DNA from 4 places in the Mesorhizobium sp. RSR380A genome. Region 1 is predicted to be linked to each of the others. Evidence: predicted binding sites of a transcription regulator. Region 1 holds the regulator's gene; each other region holds the start of a gene.
The links. The regulator LexA, encoded in region 1, represses DNA repair genes until DNA is damaged. The targets are predictions, from matches to a motif close to TGTTCNNNNTGTGTTCNG.
Positions count from the first base shown of each region.

Region 2: the regulator LexA is predicted to act here: its motif matches at 2,024-2,041, upstream of recA (recombinase RecA).
Region 3: the regulator LexA is predicted to act here: its motif matches at 2,191-2,208, upstream of dinB (DNA polymerase IV).
Region 4: the regulator LexA is predicted to act here: its motif matches at 1,500-1,517, upstream of parE (DNA topoisomerase IV subunit B).

Region 1 is NZ_JBTTIB010000001.1:5,684,682-5,688,264, forward strand. Features, by position in the region: gene ACYG9Z_RS27635 (ComEC/Rec2 family competence protein) at 1-1,823, shown strand, start outside; gene lexA (transcriptional repressor LexA) at 1,817-2,599, opposite strand; gene ACYG9Z_RS27645 (GntR family transcriptional regulator) at 2,805-3,569, opposite strand.
Region 2 is NZ_JBTTIB010000001.1:5,460,786-5,464,368, forward strand. Features, by position in the region: gene ACYG9Z_RS26475 (pseudouridine-5'-phosphate glycosidase) at 1-802, opposite strand, end outside; gene ACYG9Z_RS26480 (carbohydrate kinase family protein) at 873-1,817, opposite strand; gene recA (recombinase RecA) at 2,100-3,203, shown strand; gene alaS (alanine--tRNA ligase) at 3,474-3,583, shown strand, end outside.
Region 3 is NZ_JBTTIB010000001.1:4,849,854-4,853,436, forward strand. Features, by position in the region: gene ACYG9Z_RS23350 (hypothetical protein) at 1-90, shown strand, start outside; gene ACYG9Z_RS23355 (hypothetical protein) at 181-273, opposite strand; gene ACYG9Z_RS23360 (hypothetical protein) at 347-445, opposite strand; gene ACYG9Z_RS23365 (hypothetical protein) at 504-602, opposite strand; gene dinB (DNA polymerase IV) at 888-2,129, opposite strand; gene ACYG9Z_RS23375 (hypothetical protein) at 2,363-2,599, shown strand; gene ACYG9Z_RS23380 (heme-copper oxidase family protein) at 2,753-3,160, shown strand; gene ACYG9Z_RS23385 (hypothetical protein) at 3,424-3,583, shown strand, end outside.
Region 4 is NZ_JBTTIB010000001.1:370,802-374,384, forward strand. Features, by position in the region: gene ACYG9Z_RS01915 (type II and III secretion system protein family protein) at 1-345, opposite strand, end outside; gene cpaB (Flp pilus assembly protein CpaB) at 424-1,329, opposite strand; gene parE (DNA topoisomerase IV subunit B) at 1,588-3,583, shown strand, end outside.

The DNA of each region.
Region 1 (3,583 bases):
CGGAGCGGGTCAGGCTCTCGGCGCGGACCGTTCCCGCCGATATGACCGCCGGCTCCCTGATCACCGGCTATGCCAGGCTGTTGCCGCCGACCGGTCCGGTGCGGCCGGAGAGCTACGATTTCTCCTTCGACAGCTATTTCACCGGTATCGGCGGCAGCGGCTTCTTTCTCGGCAATCCGAAAACCATTGCTACGCAGGGACCGCCGCCGCTGACCGCGCGGCTCTCCTCGGCAATCGAGAACGCGCGCGAAAACATTGCCGACCATATCAGGGGCAAAATCGGCGGCGCCGAAGGCGAGATTGCCGCGGCGTTGATTGTCGGGGTGCGCGCCGGCATCCCGGACGAGGTCAACGAAGCGATGCGGCGCACCGGCATCTACCACATCATCTCCATCTCCGGCCTGCACATGGCGCTGGTTGCCGGCACCATCATGGCGTTGCTGCGTGGCGCCTTTGCGCTGTTTCCCGATTTCTCTTCGCGCCGCCCAGTCAAGAAATATGCAGCAGTGGCAGCACTCGTCTCCATCGCCGCCTATCTCGTCATTTCAGGCGTCGTGGTTGCCGCCGAGCGCAGCTTCATCATGCTGGCGGTCATGCTTGTCGCCGTGCTGTTTGATCGCGCCGCACTCACCATGCGCAATCTGGCGATCTCCGCCATTGCCGTCATCCTGATGTCGCCGCACGAGGTGGTCGGTCCCAGCTTCCAGATGTCGTTTGCTGCCACCGCCGCCCTTGTCGGCGCCTATGCCGGCTGGGCCGATTACCGCGCCGACAAGGTGAGAACGCCGCCGGCAAAGCGCTCCTTCGTCGGCTTCCTGTCGCGAAAATTCGCGCTGGCCATGGGCGGCCTCGCCATGACCTCGATCATCGCCGGCAGTGCAACCTTGCTGTTCGCCATCTGGCATTTTCAGCGTGTGTCGCCGCTCAGCCTGATCGCCAATCTGGCCGTGATGCCGATTGTTTCGTTGATCGTCATGCCTTTTGCCGTGCTCAGCGCACTGGCGATGCCGTTCGGCGCCGACGGGCCGTTCCTCTATGTGATGGGCAAGGGTCTGATGGCGATGATCGCTATATCGGCCTGGATTTCCGAGCGCTCGCCGGTCGACGCCGTCGGGCTGATCTCCATCCGCTCGGTGCTGTTGGTGGCGGTCGCCCTCGTCATCGCCACCATGGCCACCACCTGGCTCAGGTTGGCGGCCGTGCCTTTCGCGCTGGCCGGCCTGTTGACGGTGCCGCAGGTGCTTACGCCCGACGTGCTCATATCCGAGGATGCGCATCTGGTGGCCATGCCGATCGGTGGCGGCGAACTCGCCCTCAACCGCGAACGCTCCAACGAATTCACCACGGACAATTGGAAACGGGCGCTGCGGGCCGAAACCATTATCCCACCTGAGATTTTCGAGTCAACAGATACGCGGTTCGATCTCGATCCGCTCGATCTGCCGCCCGGCTCGCCCTTCTATTGCACCGGCGATCTCTGTATCGCCCGGCACCCTTCCGGAGCCATTGTAGCGCTTGCGAAAGACCGCAAGACGGCGCGGCCGGCCTGTGCCTTCGCGAGCCTGATCGTCATCGATGACGCCACCGCCTACAATCCGTGCCGCGACCCGCTGGTGCTGGTCGTGACGAAGAAACAGCTGGCCCGCGACGGCAGCGCCGCCGTCTTCTTCGATCCGCAATCGGCAGCTGCAGCGCCAACCATCCGCTTCGCCGTCGACAAGCCGTATCGCCCCTGGCACGAGCAACGCCGCTTCTCCCGCGAAGCGCGCGGCCTGCCGCCTTACAACCAGCGTGAAAAGTACAAACCCAAGCCGGCTCAGTAGCGCCGGATCAATCCGACAAGCTTGCCCTGCACCTTCACCCTGTCCGGTCCAAAAATGCGGGTCTCGTAGGCCGGGTTGGCGGCTTCCAGGGCGATCGAGGCGCCCTTGCGGCGGAAGCGTTTCAGGGTCGCTTCCTCATCGTCGACCAACGCCACCACGATCTCGCCGGGGCTGGCTGTGTCGGCATTGCGGATGATGACCGTGTCGCCATCGAAAATGCCGGCCTCGATCATCGAATCGCCCTTGACCTCGAGCGCGTAGTGTTCGCCGCCCATGATCATATCGGGCGGCACCGAGATCGAATGGGTCTGATGCTGGATGGCGTCGATCGGCACGCCGGCGGCGATGCGTCCCATAACCGGGATTGAAATCGCGGAAACGGCATCGTCATTGCCGGCCGACATCGAACGCGACGGCGAGCCCGGCTTGATCTGGCGGCCGAGACCGCCTTGGCCCAACGCGCCTTGTCCTTGGCCGCCTTGCCCTTGGCCGGTTTGACCAAGACTGCCCTGAATGACGCTCGGCGAAAACTTCCTCGCCGCATTGAGGCCTGGTGCGATCGAGTCGGGCAGCCGCAGCACTTCCAGCGCGCGCGCCCGGTTCGGCAGCCGGCGAATGAAACCGCGCTCCTCAAGCGCCGTGATCAGGCGGTGGATGCCGGACTTGGAGGCGAGGTCGAGCGCTTCCTTCATCTCGTCGAAGGACGGCGGGATTCCGCTCTCCTTCAGGCGTTCATGGATGAACATCAGAAGCTCATGTTGTTTGCGCGTCAGCATCGCGGCCCCCAAGGGTTCTGAAACCAGAATCAGAAAAAACAAACCCAGAACAAACACTATCTGTTCCAGTTGTGTTCCGCAACCTTTTAAAGTTTAATGAATGTGTTGACGTTTTGTTCAGCGTAACGTTCGGCGCTGCGAGCGCCGCCTGCGCCCAGTTGCCAGCAACGGGGTGAAACGAAGACAAAGTGCCCTGCGTCGTCGGCTACGATCGCCGCTTCCTTTTCGGACGGGGCTGCGCAGCATCCGCGCGGGGTTCTCTCTGGGCATAGACCCGCAGCGTGTAGCCGATGTGAGCGGTCATCAGAGTTTTCGCACGTTCGACGTCGCGATCGAGGGCCGCTTCCATCAGGGCGGTATGGTGTTCGATCGCCACGGCGTCGCGCAGGGCCGCCACGGCCTTCCGGTGTCCGTCCGTGCGGCCGGCGGCGGCGCGCAGCGTCGGGGCCAGACCCAGAAAGCGGTGATGGCGATGCAATTGGTCGGAAATCGTTGCATTGAAGCGCAGCAGCCAGCTGGATGTCGCGGCACTGAGCAGCGCCGCATGGAAGGCATCGTGTTTTTCGTACCACGCGTCGACCGCATCATCCGATGGATCGTCGAGAACAGACCCGCACCGTGAGAGACGATAGTGGGCGGCAACGACCGCGTCTTCCCACTCACGGTCGCCCTTCTCGATCGATTCCACCAGCAGGGGCAGTTCGACCACCAGCCGCGCACGTGCCAAATCCTCGAGCTCCGCCCGAGAGACGGGAGCGACCGCAAACCCGCGGTTGCTGATGGCGGTCACAAGCCGTTCCGCCTCCAGCCGCGACAGCGCCTCGCGCAACGGCGTCCAGCCGATGCCGTAGGTGTTGCGCAGCGTGCTCAGCTTCAACGGCGCGGCAGGCGCCAGCCGGGTCGCAAGAATATCGCGCCTGAGCAGGCGATAGGCCACTTCCGTCTTCGAGGTCTGCTCGTCATCCAGCATCGTGATCCATCAGA
Region 2 (3,583 bases), 220 kb from region 1:
TCACCGCCTTTCCGGTCACATTCTGCACTTCCGCCGCCTTCTGCGCGGCCTCGATATAGCCGGCCATCTCGTCGGCCGGGATTTCATCGTCCTGCGGCACCGGGTTGGCGATCAGCATGCCGCCGACCAGGCCAAGTGCCGCCCTGGTCTTGTAGAAATGCGCGATCTCTTCCGGTCTGTGCAGGGTCAGCGGCGCGCGGAACGGCGAATGCCGCGACCAGAAGGCCGGCATCGTCTCGCAGCCATGGCCAATCACCGGCACGCCGCGCGTCTCCAGCACTTCAAGCGTCTTTTCGATGTCGAGGATCGCCTTGGCGCCGGCCGAGACGACGATGACCGGCGTGCGCGCCAACTCGTCGAGATCGGCCGAGATGTCGAAGCTCTTTTCCGCGCCCTTGTGGACGCCGCCGATGCCGCCGGTGGCGAACACCTTTATCCCGACCATGTCAGCGGCGATCATGGTGGCGGCGACCGTGGTGCCGCCGGTGCGGCCTTGCGAGACCGCAAAGCCGAGGTCGGCGCGCGACAGCTTCATGGCATCGCCGTTCATGGCCAGCGACTCGCGCTCGCCGTCGGACAGTCCGATCTTGATGCGGCCGGCGACCACGGCGATCGTCGCCGGCACCGCGCCATTGTCCAGGATGATCTTTTCGACATTGGCGGCCATGGCGCCATTGTCGGGGTAAGGCATGCCATGGGTGATGATGGTGCTTTCCAGCGCCACGACCGGGCGGCCAGCGGCGAGCGCCTCGGCCACGGGCGCGTGGATGTCGATGAAGGGGCGGGCGCTTTGCGGTGTCATGATGGTCTCCGATCCGGAGATCCGCGCGTCCGCTTGGACGTCGCGCTCCGGCAATGGCAATTGGCCGCCCTCATGCCATTTCCTGCGCGTCGGGCACAAGAGCCAGTGCCTCGGTGAAGATCGCGGCGGTGAAGGCCGGCACGGCATCCGAACTTTCGATGGCGAGCGTCGCCGCGGCAACGCCTTCGCGGAGGGCTTGGCGCAATGCCAGGCCGCGCAGCAGGGCAGCGATGGTGGCGCCGGCCAGCGCGTCGCCGGCGCCGGTGACGTCGGCGACTTTTCTCGGCGCCGGCGGCAGGATAGAGAAGGCGCCGGCTTCGTCGAATCCCAGCACCGGGCCGTCGCCCGCCGTCACCACGCCACTGGTGAGGCCGCTGCAGCGCAGTCCGTCGACGGTCTCGCGCTCGGTGGCATTGGCATCGACGCCGGCCAGCACCATGGCCTCGCGCCGGTTCATGAAGACCTGCGCGAGTTCCTTCAGCACCGGTATCAGCCGCACCACCTTGGCCGGCGAAATGGCGATGGCGAACACCGGCTTGCCGGCGGCGAGCCCCACCAGCCGCTCCAGCGCCGTTGATGGCAGATTGGCGTCGCAGAGCACCGCATCGGCCTCGGCGACCACCTCGCGCACCTTGGAGCGGCGGATCTGCTTGGGGAACGCCAAATCGTAGAGCGCCATATCGGCAAAGCCGGTGATCAGCTCGCCGTCGCGATCGATCAGCGCCGTGTAGCTCGGCGTCGTGCGGTCGAGGAAAACCGCCGACAGGTCGGCAATGCCGGAGTCGGCGATGGCGCGCGCAACCGTCTCGGCCGAGGCATCGCCGCCGCGCACCGACAAAAGCGAGGCCGAGACGCCGCGCCGCACCAGGCTGCGCAGCGCGTTGAATACGCCGCCGCCGACATCCTCGCGCATCGTGCCGGGGTTGGACGCCGCGGGCACGTACGTGCCCGACACCTGGCCGCGGCGATCGATATGGGCGCCGCCCACCGCCAGTATCTTTGCTGATTTCACCATGCCGGCGATATGACCTTTGTTTTTCGAACCGGACAAGCGCTAGGCTGTGCGACGGAGCTTCGCAGGCGAGCCGGCGATTCGGCCGATCGAAACAGCCGGAGCGTCTGGCCCAATGGTGGATACATCCGGAAACGAAACCATGAGACAAAAAAAGAACAAATCCGGATAAAGATTGCTTTTCAGATATTTGACCCCTCTTGCCAAACGAGAACAAAAGTAGTACAAAATGGGCAGGGATTACGGATTGTCCGGCCTTCATTGACGACCAAGGGGTGATGTATCATGGCTCAGAATTCTTTGCGGCTTGTAGAGGACAAAGCGGTGGACAAATCAAAGGCTCTGGACGCGGCGCTGTCGCAAATCGAGCGCGCCTTCGGCAAGGGCTCGATCATGCGGCTTGGCGCCAACGAGCAGGTCGTCGAGATCGAAACCGTGCCGACCGGATCGCTGGGCCTCGACATCGCGCTTGGCGTCGGCGGCCTGCCGCGCGGCCGCATCGTCGAGATCTACGGGCCGGAAAGCTCGGGCAAGACGACACTGGCGCTGCACACAGTTGCCGAAGCCCAGAAGAAAGGCGGTATCTGCGCCTTCGTCGATGCCGAGCACGCACTCGATCCGGTCTATGCCCGCAAGCTCGGCGTCGATCTGGAAAACCTCTTGATCTCGCAGCCGGACACCGGCGAGCAGGCGCTGGAAATATGCGACACGCTGGTGCGTTCAGGCGCCATCGACGTGCTGGTCGTCGATTCGGTGGCGGCGCTGACGCCGCGCGCCGAAATCGAAGGCGAGATGGGCGATTCTCTGCCCGGTCTCCAGGCGCGTCTGATGAGCCAGGCGCTGCGCAAGCTGACCGCCTCGATCTCGCGCTCCAACACCATGGTCATCTTCATCAACCAGATCCGCATGAAGATCGGCGTCATGTTCGGTTCGCCCGAAACCACGACCGGCGGCAACGCGCTGAAATTCTACGCTTCGGTGCGCCTCGACATCCGCCGCATCGGCTCGGTCAAGGACCGCGACGAGGTCGTCGGCAACCAGACCCGGGTCAAGGTGGTCAAGAACAAGCTGGCGCCGCCCTTCAAGGTGGTCGAGTTCGACATCATGTATGGCGAGGGCGTCTCCAAGACCGGCGAACTGGTCGACCTCGGCGTCAAGGCCGGCGTGGTCGAGAAGTCGGGCGCCTGGTTCTCCTACAATTCGCAGCGTCTCGGCCAAGGTCGCGAAAACGCCAAACTGTTCCTGCGCGACAATCCCGACACGGCGCGTGAGATCGAACTGGCACTCAGGCAGAATGCCGGGCTGATCGCCGAGAAGTTTCTCGAAAATGGCGGCCCCGAGCGCGGTGAAAGCGACGACGGCTTCGAGGAAGAATCCGGCGCCATGTAGGGTACGGCCAGAGTTCGGCCATAAATCCGGTCTATTATCCGATGCTTAAGTAACCGAGTTCTTTAGTATTGCGTTTCAAACCGCTGGCCTTCGCGCCGGCGGTTTTCGTTTTTGGGCAGCGTGAAGCCGGCTTGGCAGTTGCCGGATTGGCCCAATTCCGTGTTTCTGGACAGGGTGGGGCGTGCCCGCTAAAAGGCCAAGTCGATCTTCTAAAAGCAGAGACCAGTGTCCGCCGGCCGCGCCGGCGGTTTTCGCGAAAAGGCAGCAGTCATGAGTGGCGTGAACGAGATCCGGTCGACATTCCTCGACTATTTCCGCAAGGAGGGCCACGAGGTCGTCGCGTCGAGCCCGCTCGTGCCGCGCAACGACCCGACGCTGAT
Region 3 (3,583 bases), 830 kb from region 1:
GCGCCGATGCTGGCGGCGGTGACGCGCGTACGCCTCTCCACGAGCCACTATTGGCAGCTAGTGCTCGACGATCTGGTGGTTGTGCGCTGAACGGTCCCGCCGCCTGCGGGAGATCATGCTCCGGAAACGATCAAGCCGCCCGACTCTGCCAGGAGGATCTCGATCTACCGGGGAACGAGTTTAGCCCGGAATAGGAGCAGAAGCGCCGTTCGCGGTGATCTGCGAGAGCTTGCCCTTTTTTACCAGCACTGGCTTGGAATAGGTCTTCCTCATTTTCCACTCTCCACGTCGGGCACCCAAAGCCCTGTTCCCGGCCAGACGGCACGAGGCGTCGGATAATCGGCTGCTAGACGGCGACCGGCCCGGAGCCGTTACCATTGTCGGCTGTAACCTGCGAGAGCTTGCCCTTCTTGACCAGCACCGGCTTCGAATAGGTCTTCTTCATGCCGCATCTCCAGTGTCAGGCGAGGCCGCCAGATCAGGCGACAGCCGACTCAACGACTTCACTCGATCGGGCCGGAACCCGCTCCATTGGCGAGCGCCGTAACCTGCGAAAGCTTGCCTTTTTTGACCAGAACAGGCTTCGAATAGGTTTTCTTCATAGTGAATCCTCCAAGCTTACGCGATAATGCCAGACGGATCGGCACTGTCAACCTTCGCGGCGCCGTCGTCCCGCCCCGGGTTTTCTTGGTCCCGATGCACTAACTGCAAGTCCACCTTCATCGACAAAGCGTTGTTCTTGGGCGTGCATGGCGTGGCCGGGTTGCGGTGCGAAAAATGTCCGAAACTGCGGCGGGTCTGGCCTGGTTGGTCGGCCTGCTCAAACAGAGCGGCAATGCAGCGCGGACTGGCCCAGCCTAAACATTGGCCTTGCCGTCGCGCCGCACTCACAGTTCCCTTTCCGCCAGTTCGCGGAAGGCATCGGGAACCGAGCGCCGGGCTTCCAGCGCCACGGCGCCGTAGCCGACAGCCTCTCTGCCAAAGCGCTGGCGGATCTTGTCGATGGCGCGGTCGGCGCCAAAGCGCGCCAGGCCTTGCCTGCTGCCGGGTCGCTGCTTTTCATCGGCAAGCCCGAGCGGCAGCTCCAGCTGCAGCTCGGCACTTTCTTCCATCTGCGACACCGAAATCGCCAGCAGCGAGATGGTCTTCTCTCGAGGGTTGGCGGCCAGCACGCCGCGCACCAGCTCCCCGGCGATTTCGGCCAGCATCGCGGTTGCCGAAATCGGCTGCTCGAGCGTCAGCGAGCGTGTGACAGCGTGCAGATCGGCAAAACGCACGCGCACCGTCACCGTGCGCCCGGGCCGTGATTTCGCCCTGAGCCGGCTGGCGACCCGGTCTGCCAGATGCAGCAGGACGGGTCCGAAGATACGCGCCTCGGCCGGCCGTCTGCCAAGCGCCGACTGCGCGCCGGCGGAATGCGACCGCCTGTGGGTTTCGAGCTTTCGCGGGTCGCGGTTCCATGCCAGCGACGCCAGCTTTTCGCCGGCGGCGGGCCCGAGCAATCTTCGCAGCGCCCCACCATGCGTCTTTGCCAACTGGCCGATGGTCTCGATGCCGATCTCGGCCAGCCGCGCTCTGGTCGCCGGGCCGACGCCCCACATCAGCCCGACCGGCAGATCATGCAGGAAGGCAAGTTCGGTGTCCGGATCGACCACCACCAGCCCGTCGGGCTTGGCCACCTGCGAGGCGATCTTGGCCAGATGCTTGGTGCGCGCCACGCCGATCGAGATCGGCAGGCCGAGCTCTGCCCGGACGCGCCGACGCACCGTGGCGGCGATCTCGGCCGGCGGCCCGAACAGATGCGTGCAGCCGGCGACGTCGGCAAAGGCTTCATCGATGGAAATCCGCTCGACCAGCGGCGTGAAATCGTCGAGCACCTTGATGGCGGCGTCGCCCAGCCGCTGATAGTCGGCGAAATGGCCGCCGACGAAAATCAGTCCGGGGCAAAGCTCGCGCGCGCGTTGTCCGGGCATGCCGCCGCGCACGCCGAAAACCCTGGCTTCGTAGGAAGCGGCAAGCACGACGCCGCCGCCGACGGCGATCGGCTTGCCCCTGAGCGCCGGGTCGAGCAGCTGCTCGACCGAGGCGTAGAAGGCGTCGAGATCCGCATGCAGGATGGTGGGCTCCATCCCGACCGTTCCCTTTGCGGCGTTGCAGCATTAGCCGCGTCTGTTGTGAGAGGCGTTTTTGCCGAACAAATAGAGAACAAACAGGGCCTATTGTCAAGCGAAGCGGTTGTCGCCGGCCGGCCCGTTCCAGGTCGGGCTGTCGAGTGCTCCGCCTGGGCATCGGACCTGCGGAACATTGTCTCTCGCCTCGGCGTTCATATCCGCGACGGGACGCTGTTTTTGTGGAGGCCGGTATGGGCCAGTTCGAGATGATCGACCTCGTCAGCGTCATTGACGCCTGCACGAGCGATCGCGTTGCCGGGCACTGCGTGTCAATGGCCAGGGCGGTGGAGGAGTTGCGAGTGCTGACCGGTGATTTCGTATCGCCGGACGAGACGGTGGCCAACGCGCTGTCGGCAGTGGCGCTGGGGCGCGGCTGCGCGGTGGTGTTCGACGAGCGAGCGGGCGCCGACATCTTGCTGACGCCGTAGCGGGGCGGCGCCGGGTTGTGGCAGCCAGAAAAGTCGAACAGCGTGCAAAAAGCTGTGCAGGCATGGCCCATAAGCGCGGCGTGGAAAATTTCTGCGCGTGGGTGTATTCTCCAGGACGCAAGCGGTCGCAGACCGCATAGGGGGAGAAATGACATGCCGAGGATTTCGGAACTCTTTTTCAAAACTGCCATCTTTTTCCTGATGTTGGGGATTGCGGCCGGCCTGCAGATGGCGATCTCGGGCGACCACGCCGCTTTTCCGGCGCACGCGCATATCAATCTGCTCGGTTGGGTGACGAGCGCCATCTTCGGCGGCTACTACGCGCTCAATCCGCAAAAGGCGGCGCGTCGCGTCGCCATGATCCACTACGGGCTCTACACTCTCGGCTTGGTGATCATGCTGCCGGCGCTGTACGTGATGCTGCAGGGAAACCCGGCGCTTGAACCGATCGTCGCCGGCGGCTCGCTCATCGTCGCCGCTGCCGTTCTGGTTTTTGCTTTCGTGGTGTTTTCGCCCGAAACGGCGCGCTCGGTGTCCGGCGTGGTGCCGGCTTCTCGCTGACTGTTCGCGCAGCGATCAAGTCCGACCCGCGTTCGCGACCCGCCACGCGGGTTGGCCAGGCCGATGGCCGCAGCCGCTGGCTGCGGTGTCTATCGCCGCGTCGGCGCTCAACATACCCGAGTCCCACCACGTATTATTTCGTGACTATTTGGCGCCGGAACCTTCCCAGATATCGCGCGTTGCGGCGACTGTATTCGCGCTGCCTTATATATAGGCAGACTTGAGTACGTCCACAGCATGGGTTGGGGGAGGAGCAGGCCACCATGTCGAACAGAGAAATCGGAACGTCGGCCTCACTGGGCCGACGCATCGCCGATCTGAAAGCCAGGATGCGAGACGCCAGCGTTACTGAACACGAGATGCAGACCTTCCAGAAGGTCGCGGCCATCATGGGGGGTGTCGAAGGCTCCCTACGCCTCGACG
Region 4 (3,583 bases), 5.3 Mb from region 1:
GGTGCTGGCCAGCTGGTCGGTGTCCAGCGTCACCTCGATGTCTACGGTGCCGACCAGCTGCTTGTTCTCGTCGAACAGCGCGATGCCGGTGGTGCCGAGATTGTTGCCCAGCACATAGAAGGATTTGTCGGTCAGCGGATTGACGTTGGCGATCTCCGGATCGCCGATGACGATCTGGTAGAAGGCGGCATTGGTCATGACCGTCTTCGGCTTGCCCTTGGCCACCTTGATCGACGCATTCGTTGTCGACGAGACATGGACTATATCGTTGTCGGCCTTGGCTGGCGCGCTGAGGCCGAGCATTACGGCCGCGGCAAGGCAAGCCCCCACCGCAAGCGCCCGCATTGGGCGCAGCCCTTTCGTCGTCTGAAATGCATGAAGTCCCGACATCTGTCCCGTCCTTCGCCCGGTTCCCACCGGCAGTTATTGCTGGTCCCGCGCAGGAACCTGGTATTCTTCGACCTGCGTGCCGCGCGTCACGATGATCGTCTTGAATTTCGGCTTCTCAGGCTCCTTGGTCGCGGCAGTGAACAGCGCGCCGGCAGCGGCCTGGACGCCGGAGGCGACCGATCCGCCGAAGGACGAGATGGTGGTGACGCCGTCCTTGGCGGCACCACCGTCGGCGGCCGAGCGGAGCGACAGCGACAAGGTGCCGACGGTGCGGGCAAGCGCCACTTTCTGCGCGCCTTCGGTCGTCACCTCGATGGTCACGGAATTGGCGATCTGCGGTGTGGTCTGGCGCTCGTCGGCGCCCTGCCCCACGGTCAGCACCTTGGCGTCGGAGACGACGATCTCGGAGGTAACGGTCGATCCGGCAGCGCCCTGCGCGTTCTTGGCCACTTCCTGGATTTCGCCCGCATCGCGTGTCAGCACCACGTCGACCCGGTCGCCCGGCATGACGAAGCCGCCGACACCGGCGATCTCGTCGGTGCGGATTGTCACCGCCCGCATGCCGGGCGTCATCATGTTGGACAGCGTCGCGCGGCCGTTCGGCCCCGACAATTTGCTGATCAGCACCGGCTCGTTGATCTCGATCGGCGACAATACCACGCGGCTGCCTTCGGCGAGCAATGCATTGACTGTGGTGAACGCGCCCTGCGGCACCGAATCCTCGGACCATGGGATTTCGCTGAGCTGCGCCCGGTCAAGCTCCATGCCGTAACGCAGCGGCGCGTTGGCCACCACGATGGTCTTGAAGACAACCTTGGGGACGGCGGGCGCCGGGATCGACGCCGTTTTCTCTTCGGCATCGGCCTTGGCCTGGCTTTTCACCCAGAAATCCGCGGCAAAGATTGAAATCGCGCCGAAGACGGCAGCGATGCCAATCATCGTTATGGCCTTGCCCCTCACAACCAACCCCTGACTCTCGTGGTCTTTTGTTTTGTTGGGGCGACGCTAGGCCGCTTTGTTAAAGATTCAGGAATCCCAGCGGCTCCGCACGGACCTATTTCCGCCGGCTTGGTTATCGAAAGGTTTTAGGATAAGAAGGGGTTAAATCCCCGAACGTAACAGGAACTTCCGTCGCTTGGCGCCGAAAAGCGTGGCAGTATCGACGGGTGATTCGCGGCACCGGATTCTATGGCAGGCATGGACGACAACAACGATCTTTTCGGCAATCTGGAAAAGCAGCCCCAACCGGCTCGGACACCTTCGCGCCCGGCCGACCCGCTGGTGCAGGCCACGAAGCGTCCTGCCGCGACCAAGGACGGCAGCGAGGGCTATAGCGCCGCCGACATCGAGGTGCTGGAGGGGCTGGAGCCGGTGCGGCGCCGTCCCGGCATGTATATTGGCGGCACCGACGACAAGGCGATGCACCATCTGTTTGCCGAGGTCATCGATAATTCGATGGACGAGGCGGTCGCCGGCCATGCCACTTTCATCGATGTCGAGCTGTCGGCCGACGGGTTTCTGACCGTCACCGACAATGGCCGCGGCATTCCGGTCGATCCGCATCCGAAATTCAAGAAGCCGGCGCTCGAAGTCATTATGACGACGCTGCATTCGGGCGGCAAGTTCGATAGCAAGGTTTATGAGACCTCCGGCGGTCTGCACGGTGTCGGCGTCTCGGTCGTCAATGCGCTGTCGGACCATCTCGAAGTCGAGGTCGCGCGCGGTCGCCAGCTTTACCGCCAAAGGTTCTCGCGCGGCGTTCCGGTGAGCGGGCTGGAGCAGCTCGGCGAAGTGCACAACCGGCGCGGCACCAAAATCCGCTTCCATCCCGACGAGCAGATTTTCGGCAAGGGCGCCGCCTTCGAGCCGGCGCGGCTCTATCGCATGACCCGCTCGAAAGCCTATCTGTTCGGCGGCGTCGAGATCCGCTGGAGCTGCGACCCATCGCTGATCAAGGAAAAGGACCAGACGCCGGCCAAGGCGGAGTTCCATTTCCCCGGCGGCTTGAAGGACTATCTCAAGGCATCGCTCGGCGATGATTTCCAGGTGACCCGCGAAATCTTCGCCGGCAAGAGCGAGAAGCAGGGCGGCCACGGTTCGCTGGAATGGGCGGTGACCTGGTTCGGCGGTGACGGCTTCGTCAACTCCTACTGCAACACCATCCCGACCGGCGAAGGCGGCACGCATGAGGCCGGCTTTCGCAATGTGCTGACGCGCGGGCTTCGGGCCTATGCCGACCTGGTCGGCAACAAGCGCGCCTCGATCGTCACCTCCGAAGACGTGATGATCTCGGCGGCAGGCATGCTGTCGGTGTTTATTCGCGAGCCGGAATTCGTCGGCCAGACCAAGGACAGGCTGGCAACGATCGAAGCCATTCGCATTGTCGAGACCGCCATCCGCGATCCCTTCGACCACTGGCTGGCCGACAATCCGCAGGAAGCCTCCAAGCTGCTGGAATGGGTGATTGCGCGCGCCGACGAGCGGGTGCGCCGGCGCCAGGAAAAGGAAGTGTCGCGCAAGAGCGCGGTGCGCAAGCTGCGCCTTCCCGGCAAGCTCGCCGACTGCACGCAGAATGCCGCCGCGGGCGCCGAACTGTTCATCGTCGAAGGCGACTCGGCCGGCGGCTCGGCCAAGCAGGCGCGCGACCGCGCCAGCCAGGCGGTGCTGCCGCTGCGCGGAAAAATCCTCAACGTCGCCAGCGCCGGCAACGACAAGCTAGCCGCCAACCAGCAGATTTCGGACCTGATTCAGGCGCTCGGCTGCGGCACGCGCTCGAAATACCGCGACGAGGATTTGCGCTACGACCGCGTGATCATCATGACCGACGCCGACGTCGACGGCGCTCACATAGCCTCGCTGCTGATCACCTTCTTCTACCAGGAAATGCCGAATCTGGTGAATGGCGGCCATCTCTATCTGGCGGTGCCGCCGCTCTATTCGATCCGGCAAGGCGGCAAGGTTGCCTATGCCAGGGACGATGCGCACAAGGACGAGCTGTTGCGCACCGAATTCACCGGCCGCGCCAAGGTCGAGATCGGCCGCTTCAAGGGCCTGGGCGAGATGATGGCCGCGCAGCTCAAGGAAACCACCATGGACCCGAGGAAGCGCACGCTGCTCAGGGTCGATGTCATCGACGCCGTGGCCGCGACCAAGGATGCTGTCGACGCGCTGATGGGCACCAAGCCGGAAGCCC